Regions from separate parts of the Ruegeria sp. BHSC029 genome, predicted to be linked through region 3. Evidence: riboswitches for the same ligand, from Rfam matches in the RefSeq annotation. Region 3 holds a riboswitch; each other region holds the start of a gene.
What was found. Region 3 has a riboswitch for cobalamin ahead of AC2FML_RS05620 (DUF1636 family protein). Riboswitches for the same ligand answer to the same signal wherever they lie in the genome.
Positions count from the first base shown of each region.

Region 1 (5,207 bases), on a different contig from region 3:
GCCATTACCCATTAATACGGCTAAGATAGTGAAGGGCTTGCTTGCAAGTTCTACTCCTTTGCCGCGCGCCTTCGCCGGTGCTCCGCCAGCTTCAAGCACCGTTTGGCTGATGATCCGCCAACGGGCCTCAACACTCAGCGTTTCAACAACAGAATAAAGAAGATCCCTCCCAAAAGACCCGTGACGACGCCAACTGGGATGTCCTCCGGGGCCATTGCAGTTCTGGCGACTACATCCGCCCAGAGCAGGAACAAAGCCCCAAGAATTGCTGACAGAGGGACGACGCGTCGATAGTCTCCGCCAACAAGGAACCGCACGATATGCGGAACCATCAGACCGACGAAGCCGATCATGCCCGAGAAGGCCACCATGACTCCGGTGATCAGCGCGCCAGCTGCAAAGACACCAAGCCGAAACCGCGCCACCGCAATACCCAACGAGCTTGCAGTCTCATCCCCGATGGTCATCGCGTTCAGCCTAGCGGCCTGAAGCCACAACCAGGTGCCGCATGGCAGCAGGATCGCCAGCGGGTAGATCAGGTATGACCATTGAGCCAACCCCAACCCGCCCAACATCCAGAACACGACCGTATGGGCCGCCTTGGGATCGCCGAGGAAAATCAGAATGTTGGCGCCAGCCATGATGACGAAAGACACCGCCACACCGGTCAGGACCAGGCGGTCCGCGCTTGTGGCGCCGGCCCAGCGGGCAACGCTCAGGACCGTCAGCGTGGCCGCCAGGGCACCCAGAAACGCCATGACCGGCACGGTCAGAAGCCCCAGAAACAAGCCGGTATGCAACAAGGCAAGAATGGCTCCAAACGCGCCGCCGGCCGAAATGCCCAGCAGGTGCGGATCGGCCAGCGGGTTTCTTGTGACCGCCTGGAGGGTGGCCCCGACTATCGCCAGTCCGGCCCCGACCATGACGGCAAGCAAGGCGCGCGGAAAACGGATTTCCCAGATAATCGCGGCGCGGCCCTTTGACCATGTCGGCTCGTCCGAGGATAGGCCGGCTTCGTGCAGCAACACTCCCCAGACGGTCTTGGTGGGCACCGAAATGGCCCCCACCGAGATCGCAAAGGACAAGGACACGACCAACACGACCAGCCCCACCAGCATCGCTGCCCAGAGCGGAAGTACCCGGCGCGCCTGCACTACGCGCATTTAGTTGCCGACCGAGGCAGCCGGGCCCCAAAAGCCATGGGCGAGCTTCCGAACCGCCTTTATGTTGCGCGGTCCGGGTGTGGCCTCGACATATTCCAGGACCACGAAACGATCGTTCTTGACCGCGTCCAGATCTGCAAATGCAGGATTATTGACCATGAAGTCCCGCTTCTGCTCGGCGGCGACGTCGCCATAATTGACGATCACAATGACTTCGGGGTTGCGATCGACGACTTCCTCCCAGGTGACGGTCGCCCAGCTTTTCTCGAAATCATCCATGATGTTGACGCCGCCTGCGGCCTCGATCAGAGCGGTCGGCATGGCATAGCGGCCGGCAGTGAACGGCGTATCCTCGCCGCTGTCATAGACAAAGACACGCAGCGGCTCGTCCGAAGGATTCAGGCTGAATGTGATCTCAGCAAGTTCGGCCTTATATCCCTGGACCAGCTTTTGCGCCCTGTCTTCGACACCGAAGATACGACCGAGGTTCAGAAGATCGTTGTACATGTCGCTCATGCTGGCTTTGGGCTTGTCGCCGATATGGATGCAGCTTTCAGTCAGTTCGTAGACTTTGATCCCGAAAGGTTCGAGCGTCTCTGGCGTCACCTCGCCACCCACTTTCATCCCGTAGTTCCAGCCCGCGAAATAGAAATCGGCATCTGCGCCGACCAGCACCTCTTTGCTGGGATACTTGGCCGACAGCTCGGGCAGCTGCTGCACTCCGGCGCGCATGTCCTCGTCCAACGTCTTCCAGCCGGAAATGCCGGTATATCCCACCATTCGGTCGGCCAGGCCCAGCACCAGCATCATTTCCGTCAGGTTCACGTCGTTCGAGATCGCCGCCTTGGGCGGTTCGTCAAAGGTGACGGTTCGATTGCAACTTTGCACGGTGGTTTCCGCGATCGCGGTATTGGCGGCCAAAGCCAAGCCCAGGACTAGGGTGGTCGGTTTCATTCCAAGCTTCCTTCTGGTTGGGGATTGGGGAGTTGATAGGTCAGGTGAGGTTTGTGACTGAGGCTGAGTTGCTCTTGCCGGGCGGTGACATCGAACGTGTCAGAGACCAGCCTGTCACTCAGCACTGTCTGGGTTGGGCCAAAGCCGCAGGGTCGACCGTTCTTCAGAATCAGAACACGGTCGCAGACATCGGCGGCCAGGTTCAGATCGTGCAGCGAGGTGACGATCGTCAGGTCGAGGTCCCGGATCAGCCGCAACACCTCTAGCTGGTTGCGGATGTCCAGGTGGTTGGTAGGCTCGTCCAGCACAAGAATCCGGGGCTCTTGGGCAAGGGCGCGGGCGACCATCACACGCTGACGCTCGCCGCCGGACAGAGTGGCCAGCCCACGGTCGGCAAACCCGTGCAGATCCATTCGGTGAAGCGCGGACTCGATGATCTGGTGGTCACGACTGCCGGGCGTGGACAGGCCTAACCGGTGCGGCACACGTCCCAACGCCACGATGTCGCGCACGGTCAGCGCGAAATCCGAGGGCTGCTCCTGCAGCACGGCGGCAACCTGACGCGCCAGCGCCCGGGGGGCCATTCTTTTGACGGACACGCCGTCCACCAGAATGTCGCCCGAGGACGGACGGTGATAGCCGTAGATCATCCGCAGAAGGGTTGTCTTGCCGGCACCGTTCGGCCCCACAACCCCCATGACCTGCCCGCGCATCAGCGCAAAACTGGTCTCGTGCAGCACCAACGGCGCTCGTTTTCGCGGCGCCCAGGTGACGGTATCCACCGACAGCAAAGGCGCGCTCATGAGGCGCAATCCGCATTTTCCGAAGACGCAGCCATCGCGGCTGGAATGCGGGCCAGCGTCGCGTGGCGAAGCCCGGCCGGGCGGTCGACCGAGCTGCACCATCCATCGCGCAACTGCTGGTACAGCCGGGCGAATTCCACCAATGCCCCGGTCTCTTCAGACGTCAGGCCGCCAAACAGGTAAGATGCCTTGCCCGGCGCGTGATAGGCGACGGTACAGGGTCGGGTGCACCCGGCCATGCAGGCCGCACCGGAAACGTCAAAACCTGCCAAACCGTCGTCTTCGGCCAGCGCGGCGCGCAATCGTCCGATCAGGTCAGGCCCGGGGCGTACGGCTGCGCCCTTGGGTCGGCAAGATAGGCAAACCGTGATGTGATGTGTTGATTGTCGGCTCACTTCGCCCTCCGCGAAATCGCGGGACGGAAAGGGAACCAGTCATGTCAGCGGCGCAAGCCGAAAATGCCATCTTGGCCTCCTTCCGGGACACCCCGCCCGGGTTGAGTTGCGTTTGATGATGGCAGGTCTCCTGACTCGCGATGTATGGCTTGCCCCGCCTTCCCAGACCTATCGGCCCAGTGGCATCCGGGGGTCGCACACCGCCTACAGTTGCGGGGGCAGTCACGGAATTGGCGTCAGAACGGCGCCGCACCGTATTCCCTTTTACCCGACCGCCGAAACGATCGGGAACCATCAGCGCAAATCTCATCCATGAGTCGGGTTGCACTGTCAACGACGTTCTGGGCGGGTGCGTAATGGAGGTATCCAGGCGACCCTTCGGCACCACCTGAGCGACAGACCGGGCCGAGAATCACGTCGTTTTGACCAACTGGATTAAGATAGCTCGGAAGGTCCCGAAACACGGCGGCGCAAGCGGGCCGACTGCCAAGCCTCCGTGAGCGGCCTCGCCTTTTCCCTTTGAATGCAGAAGCCTATCGTTGGAAAGCGTACAAAATTTACGCGCGGAAAAATCATTGATTTATCCTGTGATTGATTCAAACATACGAACTCGACACAACTTTAGCTTTACCTCCGTTGTTGTCGCTGTCGCCCGTTTCGTCGGGCCCTTCCGACTGCTGGAGTGAGTGCTGGCGGTCGGAAGGCATTTTACGAAGATCAGCGTTGGGAGGACGCAGTGCCGGGATTAAATTTACGAACCCTTCCGCGAAAGTTCGCACCGGTTTTTACCCATAATGTCATAACATCAGCACGCTTTGTTCACGGTCCCGGGGATCGGCAGAATATCTGTCTGCCAGCCATGTCATTGGCCGCAAAATCGGGGACCGCTTAGACGTGAGCGCGCAAAATAAGACCACCTATTCCAAAAGTATCAACAAATCTGTGAGGAGAAGAAAATGATTAACAAAGTCACGATGATTTCAGGCGCGACGTGTTTCGCACTGCTAGCGGCCTGCGACGACACCAGCACGTCTAGCGCACCTGCCGAACTGACACCCGCCCAACAGGCGTGTCTGCGAGACGTGGCCAAAACAACCAACAATTCGCAAGTGGTCGTGCTCTCATCCGCGTTCAGCGAGGCTGGAACACAAGTCACCGTTGGGGTTGGAGAGGATCGGGCTCCGTGGAATTGTATTGCCTACAGTGATGGCGCGACAGCTGGTATCGAGTTCCTGGGCGACGAAGGCGCGTTGTGACCCGTTTGATGCGTAGCCGAAATCGGCTGCGCAGCACTGGCTTGATACGCAGAGGTCCGGCTTGGTCTGCAGAATAACCATCATCGCGTTCGCGACCCTTTACCTGTTGGCGTTGTTTGCGTTTGTGACGGGCACGTTTGGCTGGTTTGGACAGGAGCGAGACCCATTGTCTGGCGTGTTTCTTTTGCCGCTGGGTCTGCCTTGGGTCCTTGCGGTGGACCTTTTCTCAGAGTCCGCCAAACCGTGGCTCGCGGCGATAGCACCGGTGCTCAACGTGTTGGCACTGGTTTTGATATGCAGATGGGCACGCGGTTTGCGCCAGGAATGAAGGCGGAACTCTTTCCCGCCAAATGGGAGGAAAACATGGGAAAAGTGATCTTGGGGCTTGTGATCGGGCTCATCCTCGGCGTGGTTGGAGCGATGACCTTGGGCGGCGGGGCCGCGATGGGTGTCGGCGTTGCGACAGGCTTGTCCGCCGGTGTGTGCACCACATTGAAGGGAGCTCAGGCCGAGAACCTGATCACCGCCGAGCAAGCAGATCAGATCCTCAATCGCGTGAACTCCGAGATGGCATCATTGCAAGGAATTGAAACGACGGACGAGATCGTCGGCAGCGCACAGGCATGCGATGAATTT
Region 1 is NZ_JBXWRU010000006.1:267,063-272,269, forward strand. Features, by position in the region: gene AC2FML_RS16300 (FecCD family ABC transporter permease) at 135-1,163, opposite strand; gene AC2FML_RS16305 (ABC transporter substrate-binding protein) at 1,164-2,117, opposite strand; gene AC2FML_RS16310 (ABC transporter ATP-binding protein) at 2,114-2,920, opposite strand; gene AC2FML_RS16315 (DUF1636 family protein) at 2,917-3,315, opposite strand; cobalamin riboswitch at 3,419-3,626, opposite strand; gene AC2FML_RS16320 (hypothetical protein) at 4,272-4,571, shown strand; gene AC2FML_RS16325 (hypothetical protein) at 4,872-5,207, shown strand, end outside.
Region 1: it holds a riboswitch for cobalamin, as region 3 does, so the genes downstream of both, AC2FML_RS16315 (DUF1636 family protein) here and AC2FML_RS05620 (DUF1636 family protein) in region 3, are expected to answer to the same signal.

Region 2 (5,207 bases), on a different contig from region 3:
GCTCGCACTGGCCGCAGGGTTCGGTCGTTGGGCCGCCATTGCCGTCGGGTCCGATGCAGTTCATGCCCTTGGCGATGATCCGGGCCGTGGTCGTCTTGCCGGTGCCGCGGATGCCGGTCATGATGAAGGCCTGCGCGATCCGGTCCGCCTCGAACGCGTTTTTCAGCGTGCGCACCATGGCATCCTGACCGACCAGGTCGGCAAAGGTTTCCGGGCGGTATTTTCGGGCGAGAACCTGATAGGCGGGGCTGGACTGTGTGGTCATGTCTGCTCTGACGGATTCGTACTGACGATGCAGGGTAGAGTTCCAGGTGCCCCGCGTCCACAGCACCGGTGCAGGTTTTTCGCTTTGGCGAGCGCGCGGTGTGAGGCATACTGCGCGGATCAATTTCAATCAGCCAGTTTCGGGGGGAACGTCTGATGACAAATCTTGTGGTTCATGCATTGCAGGTGGGCGGCGGTACGCTGGCCCTTACCTCGGTTCCCGGCGGTGGCGGCGACTATGAGGGAGATCTGGACCTGATTTCAGCCTGGGCGCCGGGGCTGGTGATTTCGATGACAACCCTTGCCGAACTGGTTTCTGTGGGTGCGGGCGAATTGGGCTGTGACATTCATCGGCGCGCCTGTCGGTGGGCGCATCTTCCGGTCGCCGACTTCTCGGCGCCGTCGACCGAGATATCCGGCCGATGGCCCGAAGTCAGCGCCGCCGCCCGCCATGCGCTGTCGGGCGGCGGGCGGGTACTGGTCCACTGCCGGGGCGGTTGTGGGCGGTCTGGCATGGTTGTTCTGCGCTTGATGATCGAGAGCGGCGAGCAGCCGGAACAGGCCCTGAAACGCCTGCGGGCCGTACGCCCCTGCGCGGTTGAGACTGATGCTCAGATGGACTGGGCCGTCGCCCCAGCGCGCGAGGCACTGGCGACCTGACATTCAGGCGGTTGCGCGGAACTCGCGCTCGGCCCTGACCACGGGCATGATCGCCGTGGCCTGCAGCATCGCACAGGGTCGATCACTGATGACCTGCGCAGGCAGGGCGTCGCTCTGGTCGTCAAACAGCATGTCGGCGTAGGTATCAAGGCAGTCGGACGGGGTGTCGGCGGCCGCTCCGCAATACACGCGGATCCGTTCGGGACGTGCATCGAACCGCGCCGTGCAGCCATGTTCGCAATGGGCCAGTTCGCTACTGCCTTCCACTTGGAAGTCGGGGGATGTAGCCGCCTGCGCCGTCGCCATTGCCTGCGCGATGGCCCGTGCCATGCGCGCCAATGCCGGGCAGGTCTTTCCGGTGCGCTGGCAGATGGTTGCCGCGAATTCATGGGTATCGGTCTTCCAAATCATGTTGCGCCCTCCGCGCGCTGGGCGAGGTGGATTTGGACAGACGCCGGTTTCAAGGCCAGACCCTGCCCGGACACCCCGTCCGAGTTTCGGTTTCACGTTTGATGGCAGGTCTCCTGACTTGCGGGTCTTTGCTTTGCCGACCTTCCCAACCTTGCGGTCAGTGGTATTTAGGCATCGCTCTCCGCCTACAGTTGCGGGGGCAGTCGCGGCCTTGGTCCGCTCCGGAGTTCCGGGTTGGACCGCACCGTGTTCCCTTTTCATCCCGGACCGAAACGGCACGGGAACCATCCCCTCATCGCTAGCGGTGTATCCGGGATCGAGTCAAGACGGTTTCAGCCCGGTTGCCGGAGTGAGTCCCAAGGGAGCAGATCAGGCAGTCTGCGCAGCACATTCGAATCCCTGCGGGCACGGGCCAATTGCCAGCCGCCTTGCATCACGATGAACAGGGTGTCCGCAGCATTTTCAGGGTCGGAAACTCCGAACCGCGCGGCGTGGTTTCGAACTTCGATGATCCAGCTTTCATACAGACGGTCTGCATGTTCCCGAAACGCGCGGTTGTCGGGGCTTTCGAACAGGGTGGCGGCGATCGGGCAGGTCTCCCATTGGGCCGAGGTGTCGAACAGCTTCGCGATCTTGTGGCACAGGGTGGTGACCCCGTCGCGAAAATCCGCGGCGTCGTCGAATGCCGCAGCGATCATGCTCAACATCCCGTCCGAGGCCCAACTGGCCGCCGCCAGGGCCAGATCCGGCTTGCCCTTTGGAAAATGGTGATAAAGCGAACCCTTGGGGGCTTGCGCTTCGGCCAGCAATTCCGCCAGACCGACACCGTTATAGCCCGAGCGCTGGAACAGTCGGGCGGCAGTCACGATCAGGCGATCTTTGGTGTTTGGTGGACGTTGGGTCATGCAGGCCAAATATTGACAGGCCTAGACCAATTGGTCCAGACACAAAGTATTAGACCGATCGGTCCAGAGTGTTTGGAGGCAAAGATGTTGGATTCGCAGCACGCGGTTGACGTGGAAGACTTTAAGTTTCCGTCGGGCCAGACCCAGCTGGCGGCGCGGCTTTACACTCCGGCGGTCGAGCCGCAAACCGTTGTTGTGCTGAACGGCGCAACAGGAGTGCCACGTGACTACTATCAGCACTTTGCTCGCTGGCTGGCCGCCGAGCGCGGTATGGCTTGCCTGACATATGATTACCGGGATTTCGAGCATTCGCTGACCGGGCGGCTGAAAGACTCGAAGGCCACGATGGCGGACTGGGCGCTGATCGACATGCCCGCAGCGCGTGCCGAGATGCGCCGTCGATACCCGCAGGCAAAACTGTGGGTGATCGGGCATTCGGTCGGTGGAATGCTGGGTCCGCTGCAACCGGAAATCGAACAGATCGACCGGATGATCTGTGTGTGCGCAGGTTTGGTGACGGTGGCCGATCACCCGTGGCCCTACAAGGGCTTGGCGACTCTGTTCTGGTATGGCCACGTGCCACCTCTGGTGCGTCTTCTGGGGTACCTGCCGGGGAAACTTCTGGGATTCGGAGCCGATTTGCCGGCGGGCGTCTATTGGCAATGGCGCAAGTGGTGTACATCGCCCACCAGCTATCTGCCCGAATTGGGAGACACGCTTCCCCAAGCGGATTGGAGTCGGGCGAACGCCACGGCGGATATCATTGCGTTCGAGGATGACCAGACTGTGCCACCGCCCGCCGTCTGGCGGCTGGCTGAACTCTATGGTCCGACCGCCCGTCGGCATTTGTTGGAGCCGAGGGATTTCGGACTGTCCGAAATCGGTCATATCGGCGCCTTCGCCCGGCGCAGCAGTGCCGTTTGGCCGCGATTGATCGCCTGACCCGCCCGCAAGCGCGGTTTTCAGGAACAACGACGAAATACAGAGGTTGGATTGACCGGGCCGAATACGTGGCGCGGCGTCAAGTGAGAGGTTGGACATCGACCCAAGCGGGGCTCGTTGTGGCTGCTTCCTTCCGGACCTGACCAGGTTGGCGAGGCGCTTGCCCGCGCCAACCTCTCGACCGACGATATAGGCATCACGCACCCGCTTGGCAACCCGTCACAAAGACAGGCGTACACTAAGAAACCCGCGCGCGTCTTGCCCGTCGGTGGTGGCTGCAAAGTGGTCGAGCTCGTGCAGGTAGTTTGCAGCGCGTGGCCCGGTCTTCAGAATCACGGACCGGCCCGCCTGCGGAACAAAGGAAAAGCTTTGGGCGGTGTTTTCCACCGGATCCGGACCCAATCGTCCCGCCAGGTAGTCGCGCAAGATTCCCTGGAGGCTCAGCGGCGGCACCGGGATCAGCCGGGCCGGGTCTGGGACGGGAAAGTTGCCGCCGCCATTGGCTCGGTAGCTGTTTGATGCAACGACGAATTGTTCATCCGGATCGACGGGGCGGCCCTGAAAGGCAAGATCGCGCAGGCGGGAATGGGACGTGTCGATCAACTGGCCGCCTAAATCATATCGCGCGGGCTGGGTCAGATCGAACCTGTAGGTCACCCCATGCAGCACGTCGAAATTGTGCCCGGTGCCCTCGGGGTCGATCAGAACCTGCTCGTCGCTGTTGCCAAGTTGAGAAAACTGGGCAGCCGACATCTCCAGCCACTCGGCGATCTGGCGGCCATCCAGCAGCATGGCGGCCAGTTGGTTTGGAAACACATGCAAGTCCGAGACATGCCTTACGGTGACATCGCCAGCCGGGACTTCGGTGTAATGCCGTGGTCCGGCCCGGCCTCCGAATTTCGAAGGTGCGGCTGCGGACAGAACAGGGAGGGTTTCAAAGGTCGTTCCGGCCAGAACCGGTCGCAGGGCTGCCGCCTGTGCTGCGGCGACCAAGTTCAGCCCCTGATCCACCCCGCAAAAGGTGAAATAGCTGTGCAGGGTACGATTGATCCGGCCCACCGGCTGGGCAGCGGCTTTGCGGGTCGCCTTATGGGCGGCGGCAAAAAGTTCGACCATCTCAGGGTCTTCAGGAACGACCCGAGCGCCGGTTTCAGCCCCGCCCGGGCAGATCGCGCGCAGATGCGCGCTGTGACCAGCAATTCTCACTTCTCCCGTGGCGTTCACGGCAAGCGTCAGGTCGATCACCCCCAAATGCGACCCCGCTGATCCGGGCATGACCAAGGGTCTGGCCAGCTGCGGGTTACCATCGCTTGGGTCGGGCAGTGTCAGGTGCGTGTGTCCGGCCACGATTGCATCAATACCGTCCAGAGCAGAAAGCTGTGCGACCACATTTTCCGACATCGGCGCGGCGTCGGGCTCGCCTAGGCCGGAATGTGCAAGAGCCACAATCAGGTCGCAGCCCTGACGACGCAAATTCTCGGCCATCCGGCGCGCCGTGGAGACGGCATCCTCGGCTACGACCTGGCTTTGCAATTGTAGTGCTTCCCACTTCACCGTCTGCGGCGGCAGGATCGAGAAAACGCCAATTCGGACAGCAATGCTTTGGCCGTTGACATGGACATGACGGGTCAGGATGGCCTGTTTCTGCCAGGGCGCGACCCCGGTCAGACACTGCATGTTGCTGCACAAAACCGGGCAAGGTGCCCGAGAAACGATTCGGCCCAGAGCCGGCAGACCAAAGCCGAAGTCGTGGTTCCCCAGCGCAATTGCGTCGTAGCCCAAGCGCCCAAAGGCGGACATCAAAGGGTGGGTCGTGTCGGTCTGTTCGGCCGCCCAATCACCCAGAAGTGTCCCCTGAAGGGAATCGCCGTTGTCGAACAGCAGGACAGTTGCATTTGCGTCTTCCGCCTCTTGACGTGCAGAGCGGATCAAACTGGCGGTTCGGGTGAAGCCCACACTTCGTTCCGGCCGGTCCGCATAGTAGTCGAAACTGCTCAGATTCATGTGCAGATCGGTCGTTGCAAG
Region 2 is NZ_JBXWRU010000004.1:552,431-557,637, forward strand. Features, by position in the region: gene AC2FML_RS12800 (DNA polymerase III subunit gamma/tau) at 1-265, opposite strand, end outside; gene AC2FML_RS12805 (protein-tyrosine phosphatase family protein) at 421-924, shown strand; gene AC2FML_RS12810 (hypothetical protein) at 928-1,335, opposite strand; cobalamin riboswitch at 1,422-1,639, opposite strand; gene AC2FML_RS12815 (TetR/AcrR family transcriptional regulator) at 1,668-2,201, opposite strand; gene AC2FML_RS12820 (alpha/beta hydrolase family protein) at 2,325-3,182, shown strand; RNA gene ffs (signal recognition particle sRNA small type) at 3,264-3,362, opposite strand; gene AC2FML_RS12830 (5'-nucleotidase C-terminal domain-containing protein) at 3,402-5,207, opposite strand, start outside.
Region 2: it holds a riboswitch for cobalamin, as region 3 does, so the genes downstream of both, AC2FML_RS12810 (hypothetical protein) here and AC2FML_RS05620 (DUF1636 family protein) in region 3, are expected to answer to the same signal.

Region 3 (5,207 bases):
CATTGCATCACTGTTCTCTGGTCCTGTGATTGTCGCCTGGACCAGTTTGTTGATACGAAACGCCAAAATACGCGCGGAGATGGTTAGCGCAGCCGAGCTAACCAGTAATTTCCGAGCAAGGATTTAGTCCGCGCTGGGTCACCAGCGACGCGGTCGGTACATGCGAGCCCCCCCCGGAAAGGGCGTGCCTTGCGCTGACCGTCGGCTCAAACCGTGCTTCGGCCTTGAGGAATCACCTCATACCCCGGCTCTTCCGGTTCATCGTCCTGCATCTCGGCCGGAAAACCGGGCGCGGTAATGCTCAGCCCGGTTGCATCCTCGAGCCGTCGAATGACGTTGGGCGACAGCTCGCGCGCGCCATAGCGGGCGATGGCGTCGTCGAAGATCTTAATCATCAACGGGTTCATCTCCAACGGCACGCCGGCGCGGTCGGCGACCTCCTGGAACAGGCCGATATCCTTTTTCACCAGGTCCATGGTGAAGGAAATATCGCGCGAGCCGTTCAGGATCACCTGGCTTTCGGTCTCATGCACGAAGGACGTGCCGGACGAAATCTTGATCGCCTCGTAGGTGGTGTTCAGGTCCATCCCGGCGGCCTTGGCGGTCACCAGCGCCTCGGCGCAGGTGATCAGGTTGGCAGTGGCCAGATAGTTGGTCAGCACCTTCAGAACCGAGGCCGTGCCCAGATCGCCGGTATGCAGAATGCGCCGGCCCATGGTCGTAAGGAACGGCAGGATACGCTCGAACGTGGCCCGGTCGCAGCCCGCGAAGATCGAGATATTGCCCGTGGCCGCCCGGTGGCACCCGCCCGAAACCGGGCAGTCCACCGCCGCCCCGCCGCGTTCGATCACCATGGCCCCCAGGCGTTTGACCTCGGCCTCGTCGGTGGTGGACATCTCCATCCAGATCTTGCCGCGGGTGACCTCGGGCAGCATCTGCTGCATCACCGCGTCCGAGGCAGCCGGCGACGGCAGGCAGGTGATGACCGCATCGCAATCGCGCATCATCTGGGCCGGGCTTTCACCGGCTTTTGCTCCCTTGGCGGCGAACTCCGCCACAAGATCGGGGTTCAGGTCGTGTACCGTCAGGTCGATACCGTTGCGCAGCAGCGACCCCGACAGCTTGCCCCCCACATTGCCCAAACCGATGAAACCGACCTTCATGTTCTGCCCTCCCGCAGGCGCAATTTCGTTGACACGAGTATTTCCGTTGCCCATCGACAAAAGAAACGAATAATAAGTCAATCTAAATGCAAAATATTTTGGTGCTGAATGGACCGCCTGCCCAATCCGGCCTGGCTGCGCAGCTTCGAAGCCGCCGCCCGCCATCTGAATTTCACCACCGCCGCGCAGGAACTGGGCCTGACCCAGACGGCAGTGTCGCTGCATATCCGCTCGCTCGAGGCGGACCTCGGGCAGCCGCTTTTTGCCCGCAACGCCCGACACCTGTCGCTGACCGAGCTGGGCCAGTCCTATGCGCTGACCGTGCGCCGGGCGCTGTCGGATATTGCGCTGTCCACCAACAGCTTGTTCGGCCCCGCCTCGCGGCAGGCGCTGACCATCCGGGCGGCGATATCGACGATGACCTACTGGATCGCGGCCGAGCTGCCCGCGTTCAGCGCCCAGCACCCCGAGATCCCGGTGCGGCTGGTGTCACATATCTGGAACGACTCGGCCGCGCCTGCGGATGTGGACGTGGAAATCCGGCTGGGCTATGGCGACTGGCCCGGAGTTGCGGCCGAACAGCTGTGCTCGGAACGGCTGGTGCCCGTCTGCCGGGCGCAGGACCCGGCGCCAGACCTGCAAAACGGCCCGTTGATTCACATTCTGGGGTATGAGGACAACTGGGCGCGGTACTTCGAGGCCACGGGCACCGACCTGCCCGACCGCCCCGCGCGTAATTCGGCGGATACGACCGTCACGGCGCTGCAACTGGTGATGGCCGGCGCTGGCTATGCCACCGTTCTGGAGCGGTTCGCGCGCAACGCCATCGCCCAGGGCGCGCCGATCCGGGTTGCGGGGCCGGCGATTCCCTTTGCCCAGTCGCATTATCTGATCCGCAGCGTCAGCGCGGCGCCTCCGTCCATCCCTGCCCAGTTGTTCCTGGCCTGGCTGCGCGACCGGCTGGCCGGAGATGCCGCGGATTGATCCCGGCAAGTCGCTTTTTCGATCCGACGCGAGGCACTTGGCCCCGCGCGCTTGACAACCCCCCTGCCCGTGCCGCATGTCGCTTGCGTTGGTGTCTGTGCAAGCAGATGAAAAGGGAATGCGTCAGCGGTTTTCCGTCAAACGCAGCCGCCCCCGCGACCGTGACCGGAGAGGGTGCCCAAATGCCACTGGCCGCAGGCCGGGAAGGCGGGACATCCGACAGAGCGCCGCTCTGACATCCGCAAGCCGGGAGACCTGCCAACGCCCGAAGACAAACCGGACGGGGTGTTCCGGTGTCGGGCCCATGTCCGCAACGTGGCCCGCGCATACCCCGTCCCCCGACAACCGAGTGAGGGGGGATGAGAGACGTGACCGAGACCACACCAGTTGAACTGCTGGTCTGCACCACCTGCCGACGCGGGTTGCCCATCGAGGATGACGCCCAGCGCCCCGGCACGCTGCTGCACAAGGCGCTGGCCGCCGCCGACCTACCCGAGGGCATCACCCTGAAGCCGGTCGAATGCCTGTCGAACTGCGATCAGGGCTGCTCGATCGTTCTGCGCGGCGGGCCGTCGCGCTGGACCTTCGTCTATGAGAACCTGAACGAATCCGACCATGTCGAGATCATCGTCGAAGGCGCCACCAAATATCTGGCCGCCGATGATGGCCTTGTGAAATGGCGCGACCGCCCTGAACATTTCCGCAAGAACTGCGCCGCCCGCATTCCCCCGATTGGAGCCTGAGCATGAGCACCCTCGAAAAACTTCCCGTCACCGTCATCACCGGCTTTCTCGGCTCGGGCAAGACCACGCTGATCCGCCATCTGATGCAAAACCCGCAGGGCAAGCGGCTGGCCGTGGTGGTCAACGAATTCGGCGACGTGGGCGTCGATGGCGAAATCCTGAAAAGCTGCGCGATCCCCGACTGCCCGGCGGAAAACATCATGGAACTGGCCAATGGCTGCATCTGCTGCACCGTGGCCGATGACTTCATCCCCACGATCGAGGCGCTGATGGCGCTCGACCCGCGCCCCGATCACATCCTGATCGAAACCAGCGGTCTGGCCCTGCCGAAACCGCTGCTCAAGGCGTTCGACTGGCCCGACATCCGTTCCAAGATCACCGTGGACGGCGTGATCGCTCTGGCCGATGCCGAGGCCGTGGCCGCAGGCCGCTTCGCCCCGAATGTCGCGGCGGTGGATGCCCAGCGCATGGCCGATGACTCGATCGACCACGAAACGCCCCTGTCCGAGGTGTTCGAGGATCAGATCTCGTGCGCCGACATCATCCTGCTGACCAAGCCTGACCTGGCCGGCCCCGAAGGCGTGGCCAAGGCGCGCGAGATCATCGCCGCCGAGGCGCCCCGCCCCCTGCCCGTGGTCGAAGTGGCCGAGGGTGCGGTGGACGTGCGCGTGGTGCTGGGGCTGGAGGCCGCAGCCGAAGACGACATGGACGCCCGCCCCTCGCATCACGATGGCCATGACGACCACGAACATGACGATTTCGAAAGCATTGTGGTCGAGCTGCCAGAACAGACCGACCCGGCGCAGCTGGTCGCCAATATCGAGCGTCTGGCGAACGAGCTGAACATCCTGCGGGTCAAGGGCTATGCCGCCGTTCAGGGCAAGCCGATGCGCCTGCTGGTCCAGGCGGTCGGCGCGCGGGTGCGGCACCAGTATGACCGCCCGTGGAAACCCGAGGAAGAGCGCCGCTCGCGCCTTGTGGTCATCGCCGAGCATGACGACATCGACGAGGCCGCGATCCGCGGCATCCTGACGGGCGTCACCGAGGCCGCCGAGTAAGCACCGATGCACGTCGTCTTCCGCGAAAGCCACGGGCTCGAAGAAACCGAGACCCCGACCGATCTGGGCCAGAGCCCGGCGGATCTGGTGGTGCTGTCCTTTTCGGACAGCGACCTGGGTGCTTTCGCGGCCGGCTGGCATCGCGGCGGCGGGCCCGAGGGGCGGATGCCCTCGTTGCGGCTGGCCAACCTGACGGCGCTGAAGCACCCATTGTCGGTCGATACCTATGTCGAGCAGACGCTGGAGGGTGCCAAGGGCATCCTGATCCGGCTGATCGGCGGAATGCCCTATTGGTCCTACGGGTTGCAGCAGGTGCTGGCGCTGGCGCAGGCCAAGGGCATCGCGCTGGCGGTGCTGCCCGCCGACGGGCGCGAGGATACGCGGCTGGACGACTATTCCACCCTGCCGGTCTCGACCCTGCGGCGGCTGGCGCATCTGTGCGACACCGGCGGCGAGGTGGCCGCGCAGGCGGCGCTGGCGCAGATGGCGCTGGCGGCGGGGCTCTATGCCGGGCCGGTGATGGGGGCCAAGACTCTGCCCGACTGCGGCGCGTGGTGCCCGGATCGCGGCGTGATTGCGCCCGAGGACGCATTCGCGGGCGAAGGTCGGCGCATCATCGTGACGTTCTACCGCGCCTACCTGACCGCGGCCGATACCGCGCCGGTCGCGGCCCTGATCCGAGAAATCCGCGCGCGGGGTCATCAGGCGGTAGGGCTGTTCGCGCCCTCGCTCAAGGCGCCTGCGGCGGCTGAGTGGCTGGCCGAGAATATCCCCGCGATGGCACCGTCGGCGATCATCAACGCCACCTCGTTTTCAGGCAAGGGCGCGTCCGGCACATCGCCGTTGGACGTGGCCGGCGTGCCGGTGTTCCAGGTCGCGCTGGCGACCTCGCGCCGCAATGCCTGGGCCGAGGCCGAACGCGGCCTGTCGCCTGCCGATCTGGCCATGCATGTGGTTCTGCCCGAAGTGGACGGGCGCATCTCGGCCGGTGTCGCCTCGTTCAAGGAACCGGGCAGGCGCGACCCACATCTTGAGTACTCCCGCTTCGCCCACCGCCCCGAGCCCGACCGGATCACCGCCATCGTCGACCGGGCGATGGCTTGGGTGGACCTGGCCGAGAAACCAAAGGCACAACAGGTCCCCGCGCTGGTCCTGTCCACCTATCCGGGCAAAAACTGGCAGATGGCCCATGCGGTGGGGCTGGACGCGCTGGCCTCGGCCGAGGCGATCCTGTCCGACCTGCAGGGCGCCGGCTATGA
Region 3 is NZ_JBXWRU010000002.1:385,851-391,057, forward strand. Features, by position in the region: gene AC2FML_RS05610 (NAD(P)-dependent oxidoreductase) at 207-1,163, opposite strand; gene AC2FML_RS05615 (LysR family transcriptional regulator) at 1,272-2,147, shown strand; cobalamin riboswitch at 2,220-2,424, shown strand; gene AC2FML_RS05620 (DUF1636 family protein) at 2,507-2,890, shown strand; gene cobW (cobalamin biosynthesis protein CobW) at 2,893-3,948, shown strand; gene cobN (cobaltochelatase subunit CobN) at 3,955-5,207, shown strand, end outside.